DNA from 2 places in the Lactobacillus paragasseri genome. Region 1 is predicted to be linked to the other one. Evidence: a T-box and tRNA genes for the amino acid it is inferred to sense, from the RefSeq annotation. Region 1 holds a T-box; the other holds one or more tRNA genes.
What was found. A T-box is a leader RNA that pairs with one kind of tRNA and senses whether it is charged. The one in region 1 lies ahead of LpgJCM5343_RS06100 (valine--tRNA ligase), so its partner is inferred to be a tRNA-Val.
Positions count from the first base shown of each region.

Region 1 (7,948 bases):
AAAAAAGTGCTAGCAACCGCTAGCGCTTTTTTGGTTTGAGAAAGATATAGAAATGAGAATTGACAAGTATTTAGCTAATATGAATGTTGGCTCGCGTAAAGAAGTTCATAGTCTTATTAAAAAGAAAGTTGTGACGGTTAATGGAGAACTAGTAACTACGCCAAAACAACAAGTTAAAGAAGACGATTTGGTGGTAGTTGATGGAAATGAAATTGCGTACCAACAGTATCATTATTTTTTATTAAATAAGCCTAAAGGTGTGATTTCAGCAACTGAAGATAGAAGTCAGCAGACGGTTATTTCATTGCTTAAAACAAAAGATCGTTATCAAGGTATTGCTCCAGTAGGTAGACTAGATAAAGACACTACAGGTTTATTGCTTTTAACAAATGATGGAGCTTTAGCCCATGAGCTACTTGCTCCCAATAAGCATGTGACTAAAGTATATCGTGCTAAAATTTCAGGTGTAGCAAGTGAAGGAACAATTAAAACATTTGCTAGTGGTATTACCTTAGGCGATGGTACAAAATTAAAACCAGCAAAATTAGAAATTTTAGCTCAAGATAAAGTTCATAATTTGTCGCAAATTGAGATTCAAATTCAAGAAGGAAAATATCATCAAATCAAGCGAATGTTTGGAGCGGTTGGCATGAAGGTCTTAGAACTGGATCGAATTTCAATGGGTAAATTATCTTTGCCGACTGACTTAAAACGCGGACAATATCAAGAAATTACTCGAGATAAAATTAAGTAAGGAAATTTAAATATGAAAAAAATTATTTTTGTAATTTTCTTTATTTTAGTTTTTCCTTTCACCTGTGGCTTTTTAAATATTGCGCATCGCGGAGATAATGAACAGGGTAAGTTTGCTGAACATAGCTGGATGGCTTATGACCGAGCGCTTTGCGCACAAGTTGATTATTTAGAACTTGACTTACAAAAAACTTCAGATAATGTTCTGGTAGTAAGTCATGATGATAATTTGAGTAGAGTTTTTGGCGTTGATAAAATTATTGCCGATTATCCATATCAAGAATTACTTTCATATAAAAATCAAAATGGTGAATCTCTCCATAGTCTTGGAGATGTATTTAAACGTTATCAAAATTCAAATGTAAAATTCATGATTGAACCTAAAGATAACAGTGAAGAAGACATTAAGCTGTTACTTAATTTAATTAGACAATATCATTTAGAAAATCGTGTATTATTAGAGTCATTTTCTAAAACAGCCTTGATGCAAATCTCTAAAATTAATCCTCAAATTCCTACAATGCAATTAGCTGGTGAATTTAATTTATCACCTTCAATGCAATATTATGCTAATAATTTTTATTCTAAAAAAGTGGCTGACTACTTAAGTGAGCATAATAAAAAGTATTTACTTTGGGGCGTTAATAAAAAAGTGCAAATGAAACAATATTTGCAGCTAGATAAGAATGTGTCGGGTTTGTTAACTGACTACCCAGTTGAATTAGCAAATATTTTACATAGCAGTGATATTTTTAAAAGAAATTATGAAGCTAGTTCTTTTCCTAGTAAATCAATTTCTGGTCTGATGTATTTAAAAAATGGAAGTTCAGTTGAAGTTGATCAGGTTAAAATGAAAGATAATCAGCTTTTTTATCATGTTAGGCCTGATCTTTGGCTAAGTGATCATAATTTAAAAAATTCGGATCACTCTGCTCCTAAAGCACAGACTGGAAAAATTAAGCTTCAAAAAGAAACCTTGATTTATACAGATCCTTCTTTAAAAAAATATTCTGGAAGGAAATTACCTCAAAACGGTACATGGAATTATTTTGCGGTGAAAAAAGTACATGGAAAAACTGTTTACAATCTAGGTGGAGCGCAATGGGTAAAACAATAAAGTTTTAATTGCTAGTTTACGTAAAAAATGGTAAACTTATACTCAATATATATAGGGAGTAACCGGCATAAGGTGTATTTATGGCGTCAAAACGAAATTAATTTTTCCGCTGTAAGTTTAAATGGTGAGACTATTGGCTAAACATTTTTTGTTCAGACAGTGGTCTCTTTTTTTATGCCAAAGTCTGTTTTTCCTATTAGATGGAGGGTTTAAGTGAAAGCATACTATCGTGAAAGCAAAGAAGAGCTTATCAAAGAATTAGGAGCTAATGAAAAGCAGGGGTTAACCAATAAAGTTGCTCAAGAAAAATTAGCACAAGTAGGACCAAATGCTTTAATCGAAGGTAAGAAAAAAAGTATTTTAGAAGTCTTTTTAGAGCAATTTAAAGATTTAATGGTCATCATCTTGATTGTTGCCGCTGTGATTTCTGCGTTTACTGGTAATTTAGAAAGTACTGCAGTTATTATTGTTGTTTTAATTTTGAACGCAATTTTAGGAACAGTCCAACATGTTAAAGCTGAAAAATCATTAGAAGCCCTAAAGTCTTTGTCAGCACCTGCGGCAAAAGTTTTAAGGGATGGTAAAAAACAAGAAATTGCCGCAAAAGATGTTGTTCCTGGCGATATTCTTTTACTTGAGGCAGGCGATCTAGTTACTGCTGATGGTAGAATTTTAGATAATTTTTCATTACAAGTAAATGAAAGCTCCTTAACTGGTGAGTCAACTAATATTGATAAATTAGATACAACTTTTGATAAGGAAGTTCCCTTAGGAGACAGAGTAAACATGGTTTATTCTAGTTCGCTTGTAACATATGGACGAGCAAATGTCTTAGTTACAGCAACTGGAATGGATACTGAAATCGGTAAGATTGCCACCTTAATGAATGAAACTAAGGAGCGCAGAACGCCTCTTCAAGTTTCACTTGATCAATTTTCATCACGCTTGGCAACCGCAATTTTGATTTTCTGTGCCTTGATCTTAGGATTACAAATGTGGCGTGGTCAACCTTTACTAGACGCGCTATTATTTGCAGTAGCACTAGCTGTTGCTGCTATTCCAGAAGCTTTAAGTTCAATCGTTACAATTGTTCAAGCTATGGGAACGCAAAAAATGGCTAAGGAACATGCCATTATCAAAAATTTAGCAGCTGTTGAATCATTGGGCTCAGTTTCAGTAATCTGTTCTGATAAAACTGGTACTTTAACTCAAAACAAAATGACTGTTGAAGATATTTATATTGGTGGTGAAGTTCTTAAGCCCGAAGAACTTAACTTAAGTAATCAATTGCACCGCTATTTACTATATGATGTAGTTTTGAATAATGATGCTAGTTTATCTGATGGTAAGAAGATTGGTGACCCAACAGAATCCGCATTGCTTGAAATGTATCGTAAGGTACCAGGAATTGATCTTGGAAATGGAAAGCTAGGTTTATCAGAGAGTGAATTAAGAAATCACTTAGATCGTTTAGAAGAAGTACCATTTGATTCTGACCGTAAGTTGATGAGTACTAAGCATTTAATTCATACTGTTCCAACAATTTTTGTTAAAGGAGCAATCGATGTCTTGCTTAAGCGCTGCATTAATATTCGTTTTGGGGATGAAGTGCGACCACTAACTGAGCAAGACCGAAAGAATATTTTAGCTCAGAATAATCATTTTTCAGAAAATGGTTTAAGAGTGCTTGCATTTGCATATAAAGAGAGCGATGAAGAGTTATCTGCCGATACTGAGAAAGACTTAACTTTCATTGGTTTAGTTTCAGAAATGGATCCACCGCGAGAAGAAAGCGTCGCAGCCGTTGCTCGCGCAAAAGAGGCCGGTATCAGAACGGTAATGATTACAGGTGACCATAAGGTTACTGCGGTAGCTATTGCTAAAAAGATTGGTATTTTTAACGACGGAGATATTGCTTTAACTGGTTTAGAGTTAGATGCTTTAAGTGATGAAGAACTAGACCAAGAAATTGAAAAAGTCGCAGTTTATGCTCGTGTTTCTCCAGAAAACAAAATTAGAATTGTTAACGCGTGGCAAAGAAAAGATCATATTGTATCAATGACTGGTGATGGCGTTAACGACGCTCCCGCCCTTAAGAAAGCTGACGTTGGTGTAGCAATGGGTATCACAGGTACAGAAGTATCAAAAGATGCAGCAAGTATGATTTTAACTGATGATAACTTTGCTACAATTATCAAAGCTGTTGCAAATGGTAGAACAGTTTATGAAAATATCAAAAATGCGATTGGTTACTTATTATCGGGTAACTTATCGGCAATTATTACCGTTTTATTTGCTTCAATTGCTGGATTGCCAGTACCATTTGTTGCAGTACAACTTTTATTCATTAACTTAGTTACTGATTCGCTTCCAGCTTTAGCAATCGGAATGGAGCCAGGAAATCCTGATATTTTAAAGCGTAAACCACGCGATCCTAAAGCTAGTTTGTTAGATAAACCATTTGTTACTCAAATCAGTACGCAAGGCTTCTTAATTTCGTTAAGTGTTATTACTGCATTTTTAATTGGCTTAAAAGACAGTCCTGCAATTGCATGTACTATGGCCTTTTCAACTTTAACATTTGCACGTTTGCTTCACGGTTTTAATTGTCGCTCACAACATAGCATTTTTAAAATTGGATTTAAAAACAATTGGTACAGTTTAGCAGCCTTTGCATTAGGCACTGCACTTTTAGTCTTAATTCTCTTTGTACCAACACTTCATGGCTTATTTGCTGTTCAACCATTAAGCGGACAAGAAGTTTGGCTAATCGTGATTTTAGCAATTATTCCGACAGTTTTAATTCAGTTGGTAAAAGTAATCAGAGAAAATAGAGGTTAATTCTCACCTTTTCTCTTGTTTTCTTTCATGCTATAATCATAAACAAAGCAGGAATCAAGAGGAGTAAATTCGTATTACAGAGAAAAGTCAGTATGCTGAGAGACTTCAGAATTTTACGAGTAGCTTGATTAGCTGATTAATTGAACTTTAGTAGGTTAATCCGGACACTTCAGCACCGTTATCGCTTATAAGAGAGGTATACAATTGTATACTTAACGTAGGTGGTACCGCGGAAAATTTCGTCCTAGACAATATAAGTTGTCTAGGACTTTTTTATTGGAGGAATTTTAATGACAGATTTAGCACCTAAATATAATCCTAATGAGGTTGAAAAAGGTAGATATCAAGAATGGCTTGATGAGGATCTTTTTAAGCCATCTGGCGATAAAAAGGCTCACCCTTATTCAATTGTTATTCCACCACCAAATGTAACTGGAAAATTACACTTAGGACACGCTTGGGATACCGCAATTCAAGATACATTAATTCGTTTTAAGCGAATGGAAGGCTATGATACTCTTTACCTTCCAGGTATGGATCATGCTGGTATTGCTACTCAAGCTAAAGTGGAAGCAAAGTTGCGTAAACAAGGTAAAGACCGTCACCAGATGGGACGTGAAGCTTTTGTTAAGCAAGTTTGGGACTGGAAAGATGAATATGCAAATATCATCAAGGGTCAATGGGCTAAAATGGGACTATCTCTTGATTATTCAAGAGAAAGATTTACTTTAGATAAAGGTCTTTCAAAAGCCGTTAGAAAAGTTTTCGTTCAATTATATAACGAAGGACTAATTTATCGCGGTGAATATATTATTAACTGGGATCCAGAATTACAAACTGCTCTTAGTGATATTGAAGTTATTCACAAAGACGATAAGGGTGCATTTTACCATGTAAAATACCCATTTGCAGATGGATCAGGCTTTGTTGAAATTGCAACTACTCGTCCTGAAACTATGTTTGGTGATACAGCTGTAGCTGTTGCACCAGGGGATGAGCGTTATAAAGATATTGTAGGAAAAGAATTAGTTCTTCCACTTGTTGGTCGTCATATTCCAATTATTGAAGACCAACACGTAGATCCAGAATTTGGTACTGGTTTAGTTAAGATTACGCCAGCGCACGATCCTAACGACTTCCAAGTAGGTAACCGTCATAATCTTGAAAGAATTAATGTAATGAATGATGACGGAACTATGAACGAAGAAGCTGGTAAGTATGCTGGTATGGATCGTTTTGAAGCTCGTGAGGCTCTAGTTAAGGACTTAAAGAAAGAAGGATACTTAATTAAAGTTGAACCAATTGTTCACTCAGTTGGTCACTCTGAACGTTCTGGCGTTCAAGTAGAGCCTAGACTTTCAAAGCAATGGTTCGTTAAGATGAAGCCACTTGCCGAAGAAGTTCTTAAGAATCAAAAGACTGATGGTAAAGTTAACTTTGTTCCAGAACGATTTGAAGGTACTTTGAACCACTGGATGGAAGATGTTCATGATTGGGTAATTTCTCGTCAATTATGGTGGGGTCACCGTATTCCAGCTTGGTACAACAAGAAGACTGGTGAAACTTACGTTGGCGAAGAAGCACCTAAAGATATTGAAAACTGGGAACAAGATCCAGATGTTCTAGATACTTGGTTCTCAAGTGCACTTTGGCCATTTTCAACATTAGGCTGGCCAGATACTGATAATCCAGACTTTAAGCGTTACTTCCCAACTAACACTTTAGTTACCGGATATGACATTATTTTCTTCTGGGTATCAAGAATGATCTTCCAAGGTCTTCACTTTACTAAGAAGCGTCCATTTAAAGATGTTGTTTTGCACGGTTTAATGCGAGATGAACAAGGACGCAAGATGAGTAAATCACTTGGTAATGGTGTTGATCCGATGGATGTTGTTGATAAGTATGGTGCCGATGCTCTACGTTGGTTCTTATTAAACGGTACTGCTCCTGGTCAAGACACTCGTTATGATCCAAAGAAATTAGCTGCTGCTTGGAACTTTATCAACAAAATTTGGAATGCAAGTCGTTTTGTAATTATGAACTTGCCTGAAGATGCAAAACCTGCTCACATGCCAGACACTACGCAGTTTGATTTAGCAGATAGCTGGATTTTTGATAGATTAAATCATACTGTATCAGAAGTTACTCGTTTATTTGATGAGTATAAGTTTGGTGAAGCTGGTCGTGAACTATACAACTTTATTTGGAATGACTTCTGTGACTGGTACATTGAAATTTCTAAAGTTGCTTTAAATGGTGATGATGAAGAATTAAAGGCTAGAAAGCAAGAAAACTTAATTTGGATTCTTGATCAAATTTTGCGTTTAATGCACCCAATTATGCCGTTTGTTACTGAAAAACTATGGCTTTCAATGCCCCATGAAGGTAAGTCAATTATGACTGCTAAATATCCAGAAACTCATGCAGAATTTGAAAACAAGCAAGCTGATAATGACATGGCATTTTTAATTGAAGTTATCAAGGCTGTACGTAATATTCGTATGGAAGTTAATGCTCCAATGTCTTCACAAATTGACATTATGATTCAATTAGATGATGAAGCAAATAAGCATATTTTGGATGACAATTTCGAGTATGTAGAAAACTTCTTGCACCCTAAAGATTTGCAAGTTGCAGCAGATATTGAGGCACCAAAGCTTGCAAAAACTGCCGTAATTCCAGGTGCTCAGATTTTTGTTCCATTAACTGAATTAGTTAACGTTGACGATGAACTTAAGAAGATGGAAAAAGAAGAAAAGCGTCTTGAAGAAGAAGTACAAAGAGCTGAAAAGAAACTGGCAAACCAAGGCTTTGTAGCTCATGCTCCTGAAGCTGTTGTAAACAAAGAGAAGGAAAAGAAAGCTGACTACGAAAGTCAACTTGCTGGTGTTCGTGAACGTATGAAAGAATTAAAGGAAAGTAAATAGAAGTGAAGTTTACTAATGTTGACCAAGTAATTAACAGAATATATTCTTTACCTAAGCTGCACCCTAAAAATGATTTGAGCTACGTCAAAAGGATTTTAAAACAATTAAATAATCCTCAAGATAGTGTTAAGACAATTCATGTTACCGGGACGAATGGTAAGGGGTCGACATCCTATTATTTGAGTAATCTATTACAAAAGGCCGGTCAAAAGACTGGCCTTTTTGTGTCACCTTATATTTATGAATTTAATGAAAGAATTCAATTAAATGGCAAGAATATAAGTAATAGGGATTTAGTCGAAGTAGC
Region 1 covers NZ_AP018549.1:1,258,830-1,266,777, reverse strand. The annotation lists gene thiI (tRNA uracil 4-sulfurtransferase ThiI) at 1-1, shown strand, start outside; gene LpgJCM5343_RS06115 (pseudouridine synthase) at 53-754, shown strand; gene LpgJCM5343_RS06110 (glycerophosphodiester phosphodiesterase) at 767-1,870, shown strand; gene LpgJCM5343_RS06105 (cation-translocating P-type ATPase) at 2,084-4,711, shown strand; T-box leader at 4,753-4,961, shown strand; gene LpgJCM5343_RS06100 (valine--tRNA ligase) at 5,002-7,641, shown strand; gene LpgJCM5343_RS06095 (bifunctional folylpolyglutamate synthase/dihydrofolate synthase) at 7,644-7,948, shown strand, end outside.

Region 2 (7,948 bases), 330 kb from region 1:
CCGATTTAGCTCAGTTGGTAGAGCATCTGTCTTGTAAACAGGGGGTCGAAGGTTCGAGTCCTTTAATCGGCATAAAAATTGAATAAAAAAATGCGGAAGTAGTTCAGTGGTAGAACATCACCTTGCCATGGTGGGGGTCGCGGGTTCGAATCCCGTCTTCCGCTTATCATTATCATGCCGGGGTGGCGGAACTGGCAGACGCACGGGACTTAAAATCCCGCGGTTGGTGACAACCGTACCGGTTCGATTCCGGTCCTCGGCATATAATGATGCACCCTTAGCGCAACTGGATAGAGTGTCTGACTACGAATCAGAAGGTTGAAGGTTCAAATCCTTCAGGGTGCACACTTCGGGAAGTGGCTCAGTTTGGTAGAGCACCTGGTTTGGGACCAGGGGGTCGCAGGTTCGAATCCTGTCTTCCCGATTGTAGCTTAAACAGGAAGTTACAGGATGGCGGTGTAGCTCAGCTGGCTAGAGCGTCCGGTTCATACCCGGGAGGTCGAGGGTTCGATCCCCCCCGCCGCTATAGAGGTAAGCTTGGACCTTTAGCTCAGTTGGTTAGAGCAGACGGCTCATAACCGTCGGGTCGTAGGTTCGAGTCCTACAAGGTCCATAGGATCTTGGCTTTTTTTATATAAAAACATCGCGGGATGGAGCAGTCTGGTAGCTCGTCGGGCTCATAACCCGAAGGTCATAGGTTCAAATCCTGTTCCCGCAATATGGTCCCTTGGTGTAGGGGTTATCACGCCTCCCTGTCACGGAGGAGATCACCGGTCCGAATCCGGTAGGGACCGTAATGGCGCGATAGCTCAGTTGGTAGAGCAAAGGATTGAAGCTCCTTGTGTCGGCGGTTCGATTCCGTCTCGCGCCATTAGGAAGCAAGAAGTTGCGGGTATAGTTTAGTGGTAAAACGAAAGCCTTCCAAGCTTTAGTCGCGAGTCCGATTCTCGTTACCCGCTTCAAAGGAAAAGGGGCCTATAGCTCAGCTGGTTAGAGCGCACGCCTGATAAGCGTGAGGTCGATGGTTCAAGTCCATTTAGGCCCATTGGAGATTTACTCAAGTGGCTGAAGAGGCGCCCCTGCTAAGGGTGTAGGTCGGTTTATACCGGCGCGAGGGTTCGAATCTCTCAATCTCCGCTTTGCAGATGTGCTTCATTTTTTAATGGAGCATTTTATTTTCCTTTGATTTAAAGTCTGTAAAGTAATACATGCTGTTTGAGGCAAGCAAGAAGCAGAGCGAGAAGCTTGTCAAGAGAGCAGAAAGATGATAATATTATAAAGCTGTCATTTGAGAGAGATGAGAAAGAGGAAAAAAGACTTGTCAAAACTCAAGAGGCATGATATAATATAAAAGTTGTCACACGGCAACGGTAGTACCTTGAAAACTGAACAAAGTTTCGCTGAAAGTGTGCGGGATATAAAAATCCCAAACAAAAGCGAAGTCAATTCGCAAGCAATAAATTTGAGATAACTCAAAGAAAGTTTTAGAGCTAAACGATAAAAAGCTCATTTTCAAGAAGGAAAATGAGAGTTTGATCCTGGCTCAGGACGAACGCTGGCGGCGTGCCTAATACATGCAAGTCGAGCGAGCTTGCCTAGATGAATTTGGTGCTTGCACCAAATGAAACTAGATACAAGCGAGCGGCGGACGGGTGAGTAACACGTGGGTAACCTGCCCAAGAGACTGGGATAACACCTGGAAACAGATGCTAATACCGGATAACAACACTAGACGCATGTCTAGAGTTTAAAAGATGGTTCTGCTATCACTCTTGGATGGACCTGCGGTGCATTAGCTAGTTGGTAAGGTAACGGCTTACCAAGGCAATGATGCATAGCCGAGTTGAGAGACTGATCGGCCACATTGGGACTGAGACACGGCCCAAACTCCTACGGGAGGCAGCAGTAGGGAATCTTCCACAATGGACGCAAGTCTGATGGAGCAACGCCGCGTGAGTGAAGAAGGGTTTCGGCTCGTAAAGCTCTGTTGGTAGTGAAGAAAGATAGAGGTAGTAACTGGCCTTTATTTGACGGTAATTACTTAGAAAGTCACGGCTAACTACGTGCCAGCAGCCGCGGTAATACGTAGGTGGCAAGCGTTGTCCGGATTTATTGGGCGTAAAGCGAGTGCAGGCGGTTCAATAAGTCTGATGTGAAAGCCTTCGGCTCAACCGGAGAATTGCATCAGAAACTGTTGAACTTGAGTGCAGAAGAGGAGAGTGGAACTCCATGTGTAGCGGTGGAATGCGTAGATATATGGAAGAACACCAGTGGCGAAGGCGGCTCTCTGGTCTGCAACTGACGCTGAGGCTCGAAAGCATGGGTAGCGAACAGGATTAGATACCCTGGTAGTCCATGCCGTAAACGATGAGTGCTAAGTGTTGGGAGGTTTCCGCCTCTCAGTGCTGCAGCTAACGCATTAAGCACTCCGCCTGGGGAGTACGACCGCAAGGTTGAAACTCAAAGGAATTGACGGGGGCCCGCACAAGCGGTGGAGCATGTGGTTTAATTCGAAGCAACGCGAAGAACCTTACCAGGTCTTGACATCCAGTGCAAACCTAAGAGATTAGGAGTTCCCTTCGGGGACGCTGAGACAGGTGGTGCATGGCTGTCGTCAGCTCGTGTCGTGAGATGTTGGGTTAAGTCCCGCAACGAGCGCAACCCTTGTCATTAGTTGCCATCATTAAGTTGGGCACTCTAATGAGACTGCCGGTGACAAACCGGAGGAAGGTGGGGATGACGTCAAGTCATCATGCCCCTTATGACCTGGGCTACACACGTGCTACAATGGACGGTACAACGAGAAGCGAACCTGCGAAGGCAAGCGGATCTCTGAAAGCCGTTCTCAGTTCGGACTGTAGGCTGCAACTCGCCTACACGAAGCTGGAATCGCTAGTAATCGCGGATCAGCACGCCGCGGTGAATACGTTCCCGGGCCTTGTACACACCGCCCGTCACACCATGAGAGTCTGTAACACCCAAAGCCGGTGGGATAACCTTTATAGGAGTCAGCCGTCTAAGGTAGGACAGATGATTAGGGTGAAGTCGTAACAAGGTAGCCGTAGGAGAACCTGCGGCTGGATCACCTCCTTTCTAAGGAAGGCGAAAGATGATGGAGAGTGCGAGAGCACTAAAGAGAAGTCATCGAGAAAGCCAAGCGGAAGCACACTGAGAAACTTTGTTTAGTTTTGAGGGTAATACCTCAGAGAGCTAGTACATTGAAAACTGAATATAATCTAAAGCAAAAAACCGAGACAATCGAAAAAACAGATTGAAGAGCGACCGAGAAGAGAGAGAAACTCAACTTGAAATAGGTCAAGTAGAAAAGGGCGCATGGTGAATGCCTAGGCACTAGAAGCCGATGAAGGACGTGACGAACCACGAAAGGCTTCGGGGAGCAGTAAGTAAGCGATGATCCGGAGATATCCGAATGGGGGAACCCAATACCGCGAGGTATTATCAAGAGCTGTTAAGGCTGTTGAAGGAAGACGCAGTGAACTGAAACATCTAAGTAGCTGCAGGAAGAGAAAGAAAAATCGATTTCCCAAGTAGCGGCGAGCGAACAGGAAAGAGCCCAAACCAGCTGGCTTGCCAGTTGGGGTAGTAGGACTGCAATAAAGTACTTGAAGCGATAGCAGAATTATCTGGAAAGATAAGCCAGAGAGGGTGAGAGCCCCGTAAGCGAAATTGCAGAGAGACTTAGCAGGATCCTGAGTAGGTCGGGACACGAGGAATCCCGATTGAAACCGCGAGGACCATCTCGCAAGGCTAAATACTAACTAGTGACCGATAGTGAACCAGTACCGTGAGGGAAAGGTGAAAAGAACCCCGGAAGGGGAGTGAAAGAGAACCTGAAACCGTGTGCCTACAAGTAGTCAAAGCACATTAAAGTGTAATGGCGTGCCTTTTGTAGAATGAACCGGCGAGTTACGTTATGGTGCAAGGTTAAGTCAGAAAAGACGGAGCCGGAGCGAAAGCGAGTCTGAAGAGGGCGAGAGAGTATCATGACGTAGACCCGAAACCAAGTGACCTACCCATGACCAGGTTGAAGGCGTGGTAAAACACGCTGGAGGACCGAACCCACGTGAGTTAAAAATCGCGGGGATGAGTTGTGGGTAGCGGTGAAATTCCAAACGAACTTGGAGATAGCTGGTTCTCTCCGAAATAGCTTTAGGGCTAGCCTCGTGTGAATGATAATGGAGGTAGAGCGCTGTTTGGACTAGGGGCCCGTCAGGGGTTACTGAATCCAGATAAACTCCGAATGCCAGATATCAATGCACGGGAGTCAGACTGCGAGTGATAAGATCCGTAGTCGAAAGGGAAACAGCCCAGATCACCAGTTAAGGTCCCCAAATCTATGCTAAGTGGAAAAGGATGTGGAGTTGCGTAGACAACTAGGATGTTGGCTTAGAAGCAGCCACCATTTAAAGAGTGCGTAATAGCTCACTAGTCGAGTGACGCTGCGCCGAAAATGTACCGGGGCTAAGCATAGTACCGAAACTGTGGATGCATATCAAAGGATATGCGTGGTAGGAGAGCGTTCTAAGTGCGGAGAAGTTAGATCGAGAGGACTAATGGAGCGCTTAGAAGTGAGAATGCCGGTATGAGTAGCGAAAGATAGGTGAGAATCCTATCCGCCGAAAGACTAAGGTTTCCTGGGGCAGGCTCGTCCGCCCAGGGTAAGTCGGGACCTAAGGTAAGGCCGAGAGGCGTAGCCGATGGACAACAGGTAGAGATTCCTGTACTGAAATTGTTCGATAAGAGCAAAGGAGGGACGCAGGAGGCTAATGACGCATGTAGCTGGAAAAACATGTGCAAGCAGTAAGAAAAAAGATGAGTCAAATGCTTATTTTTAGATTTCAAGCTGTGACGCGGAGTGAAATCAAAGTAGCGAAGGTCATGATGTCACACTGCCAAGAAAAGCTTCTAGCCAGAGCAATTTTACCCGTACCGCAAACCGACACAGGTAGTCGAGTGGAGAACACTCAGGTGAGCGAGAGAACTCTCGTTAAGGAACTCGGCAAAATGACCCCGTAACTTCGGGAGAAGGGGTGCTGATGGTAAAAGATCAGCCGCAGTGAATAGGCCCAAACAACTGTTTATCAAAAACACAGGTATCTGCAAAATCGTAAGATGACGTATAGGTGCTGACACCTGCCCGGTGCTGGAAGGTTAAGAGGAGAGCTTAGCGTAAGCGAAGGTTTGAATTGAAGCCCCAGTAAACGGCGGCCGTAACTATAACGGTCCTAAGGTAGCGAAATTCCTTGTCGGGTAAGTTCCGACCTGCACGAAAGGTGTAATGATTTGGGCACTGTCTCAACGAGAGACTCGGTGAAATTATAATACCCGTGAAGATGCGGGTTACCCGCGACAGGACGGAAAGACCCCATGGAGCTTTACTGTAGCTTGATATTGAGTATTTGTTAAACATGTACAGGATAGGTAGGAGCCAGAGAAAGTAGGACGCTAGTCTTACTGGAGGCAATGTTGGGATACTACCCTTGTTTGATGGATCCTCTAACTCGCAGAGCTGAGCGTTCTGGAGGACAGTGTCAGGTGGGCAGTTTGACTGGGGCGGTCGCCTCCTAAAATGTAACGGAGGCGCCCAAAGGTTCCCTCAGAATGGTTGGAAATCATTCGCAGAGTGTAAAGGTATAAGGGAGCTTGACTGCGAGAGGTACACCTCGAGCAGGGACGAAAGTCGGGCTTAGTGATCTGGTGGTACTGCATGGAAAGGCCATCACTCAACGGATAAAAGCTACCCTGGGGATAACAGGCTTATCTCCCCCAAGAGTTCACATCGACGGGGAGGTTTGGCACCTCGATGTCGGCTCGTCGCATCCTGGGGCTGAAGTCGGTCCCAAGGGTTGGGCTGTTCGCCCATTAAAGCGGCACGCGAGCTGGGTTCAGAACGTCGTGAGACAGTTCGGTCCCTATCCGTCGTGGGCGTAGGAAATTTGAGAGGAGCTGTCCTTAGTACGAGAGGACCGGGATGGACATACCGCTGGTGTACCAGTTGTCTTGCCAAAGGCATCGCTGGGTAGCTATGTATGGAAGGGATAAGCGCTGAAAGCATCTAAGTGCGAAGCCCCCCTCAAGATGAGATTTCCGATGCGCAAGCAGTAAGACACCTTAAAGACGATGAGGTAGATAGGCTAGGAGTGGAAGCATGGCGATATGTGGAGCGGACTAGTACTAATCAGTCGAGCACTTGACCAAAGCTCAAAGGTTTAGAGCGGAAGATTATATTCAGTTTTGAGTGTAAAAGCTCAGAAAGAGTACGGTGGCGATGGCAAGAAGGATACACCTGTTCCCATGCCGAACACAGAAGTTAAGCTTCTTAACGCCGAGAGTAGTTGGTGGGAAACTGCCTGCGAGGGTAGGCAGTCGCCGTGCTAAATGGAGGATTAGCTCAGCTGGGAGAGCATCTGCCTTACAAGCAGGAGGTCACAGGTTCGAGCCCTGTATCCTCCATTGAGTCGTTAGCTCAGTTGGTAGAGCATCTGACTTTTAATCAGAGGGTCGGCAGTTCGAGCCTGCCAGCCGGAGTAAGTAAATGAAGAAATGAAAGAGAGAGAACGAAAATATTTTCATTCTCTCTTTTTTTGTAGGTTAATAGAGTATATAAAAAGTCTCTAGGGTTAACTAGAGACTGTAAAGAACTAATTCATTTCTTTCTGTATAAAGTGAGTTATACATACTGGTACTATGAAAATTATGCCTGCACTAATCATTGGAATACGATAATTTGGAAAAATTAATAGAATAATGATCATAGCTATAAAGAAAGTTAGTACTGCTATATCAGATAAAGGATATAATGGCATTTTGAAGGTTGGTAGTTCGCTTTCTAAGGTTTTCTTTCGGTAAGCCATGTGGGTGATAATCATGATTGACCAAATGACTAAAAACATGCTAGTTGCTGTAGCAGAAATAAATGTGAACGCATCTTTTAAAAATAAATTTAAAAGTGGAGCTAAAGCAATTAAAATCGTTGAAAATATTAATGCATTTTTAGGTAATTGTCGATGATCTAGTTTTCCTAAATGCCTACTTAATTTAGTTTTACCTTTATAATTTATTGAGAATAATAAACGTCCTGCACTATAGATAAAACTATTGGTTGATGAGATAGCTGCACTTATTACAACGAAGTTAATTATTGAGCCAGCGTTTTTAATACCAGTAGCACCTAATGCCTGAACAAATGGTGAACTAGAAGTGGAAACCTTATCCCAAGGAATAGCTAATAAGATACTTAAAATTGCTAAGACATAGAATAAAATGATTCTAATTGGTAATTGATCAATTGCTCGAGTAATGGTTTTCTTTGGTTCTTTTGCTTCTGCAGCTGTTAATCCAATTAGCTCAACTCCGATAAAACTGAAAATAACCATTTGGAAACCTAATAAGAAGCCTTTGGGACCTTTAGCGAAAATTCCGCCATCAATTACCATATTCCGCCAGCTTACTTGTCCGTATTTTGTTGCAGAGTTTGTGATTAATAAATAAAAAACTAGAATAACAAATGCAATAATTGTTACTATTTTAATAATTGCAAAACTAAATTCTAAGTTACCGAATACTCGAGCTGAGATTAGGTTAATAGATAGTAAAACTAATAAAGTAATTAATCCCGGAATCCAACTTTGCAAATTTGGCCACCAATATTGAAAGTAAATACCTAAGGCGGTAATTTCCGCCATAGCTAACGTGAGCCAGCTAAACCAATACAAATATCCCGTTGTTGTACCAATGCTTTTTCCTAGGTATTCTGTAATAAAATCGATATAGGTATTTTTTTTAATATCAGACAGTATCAATTCTCCTAGAGCTCTCATTAAAAGAAAAAGGAAGAAGCCAACTAGACAATAAATGAAGATTACTGCTGGTCCGGCTAGTTCAATACTGTTTCCAACTCCTAGAAAAAGCCCAGTTCCAATCGTTC
Region 2 covers NZ_AP018549.1:1,589,681-1,597,628, reverse strand. The annotation lists tRNA gene LpgJCM5343_RS07810 (tRNA-Thr) at 1-72, shown strand, start outside; tRNA gene LpgJCM5343_RS07805 (tRNA-Gly) at 93-164, shown strand; tRNA gene LpgJCM5343_RS07800 (tRNA-Leu) at 177-262, shown strand; tRNA gene LpgJCM5343_RS07795 (tRNA-Arg) at 272-345, shown strand; tRNA gene LpgJCM5343_RS07790 (tRNA-Pro) at 351-424, shown strand; tRNA gene LpgJCM5343_RS07785 (tRNA-Met) at 453-526, shown strand; tRNA gene LpgJCM5343_RS07780 (tRNA-Ile) at 540-613, shown strand; tRNA gene LpgJCM5343_RS07775 (tRNA-Met) at 645-718, shown strand; tRNA gene LpgJCM5343_RS07770 (tRNA-Asp) at 722-794, shown strand; tRNA gene LpgJCM5343_RS07765 (tRNA-Phe) at 799-871, shown strand; tRNA gene LpgJCM5343_RS07760 (tRNA-Gly) at 889-959, shown strand; tRNA gene LpgJCM5343_RS07755 (tRNA-Ile) at 972-1,045, shown strand; tRNA gene LpgJCM5343_RS07750 (tRNA-Ser) at 1,048-1,137, shown strand; rRNA gene LpgJCM5343_RS07745 (16S ribosomal RNA) at 1,521-3,093, shown strand; rRNA gene LpgJCM5343_RS07740 (23S ribosomal RNA) at 3,314-6,219, shown strand; rRNA gene rrf (5S ribosomal RNA) at 6,280-6,396, shown strand; tRNA gene LpgJCM5343_RS07730 (tRNA-Val) at 6,402-6,474, shown strand; gene LpgJCM5343_RS07720 (amino acid permease) at 6,663-7,948, opposite strand, start outside.
Region 2: it has a tRNA-Val gene. The T-box ahead of LpgJCM5343_RS06100 (valine--tRNA ligase) is inferred to sense a tRNA for this amino acid. The anticodon was not compared.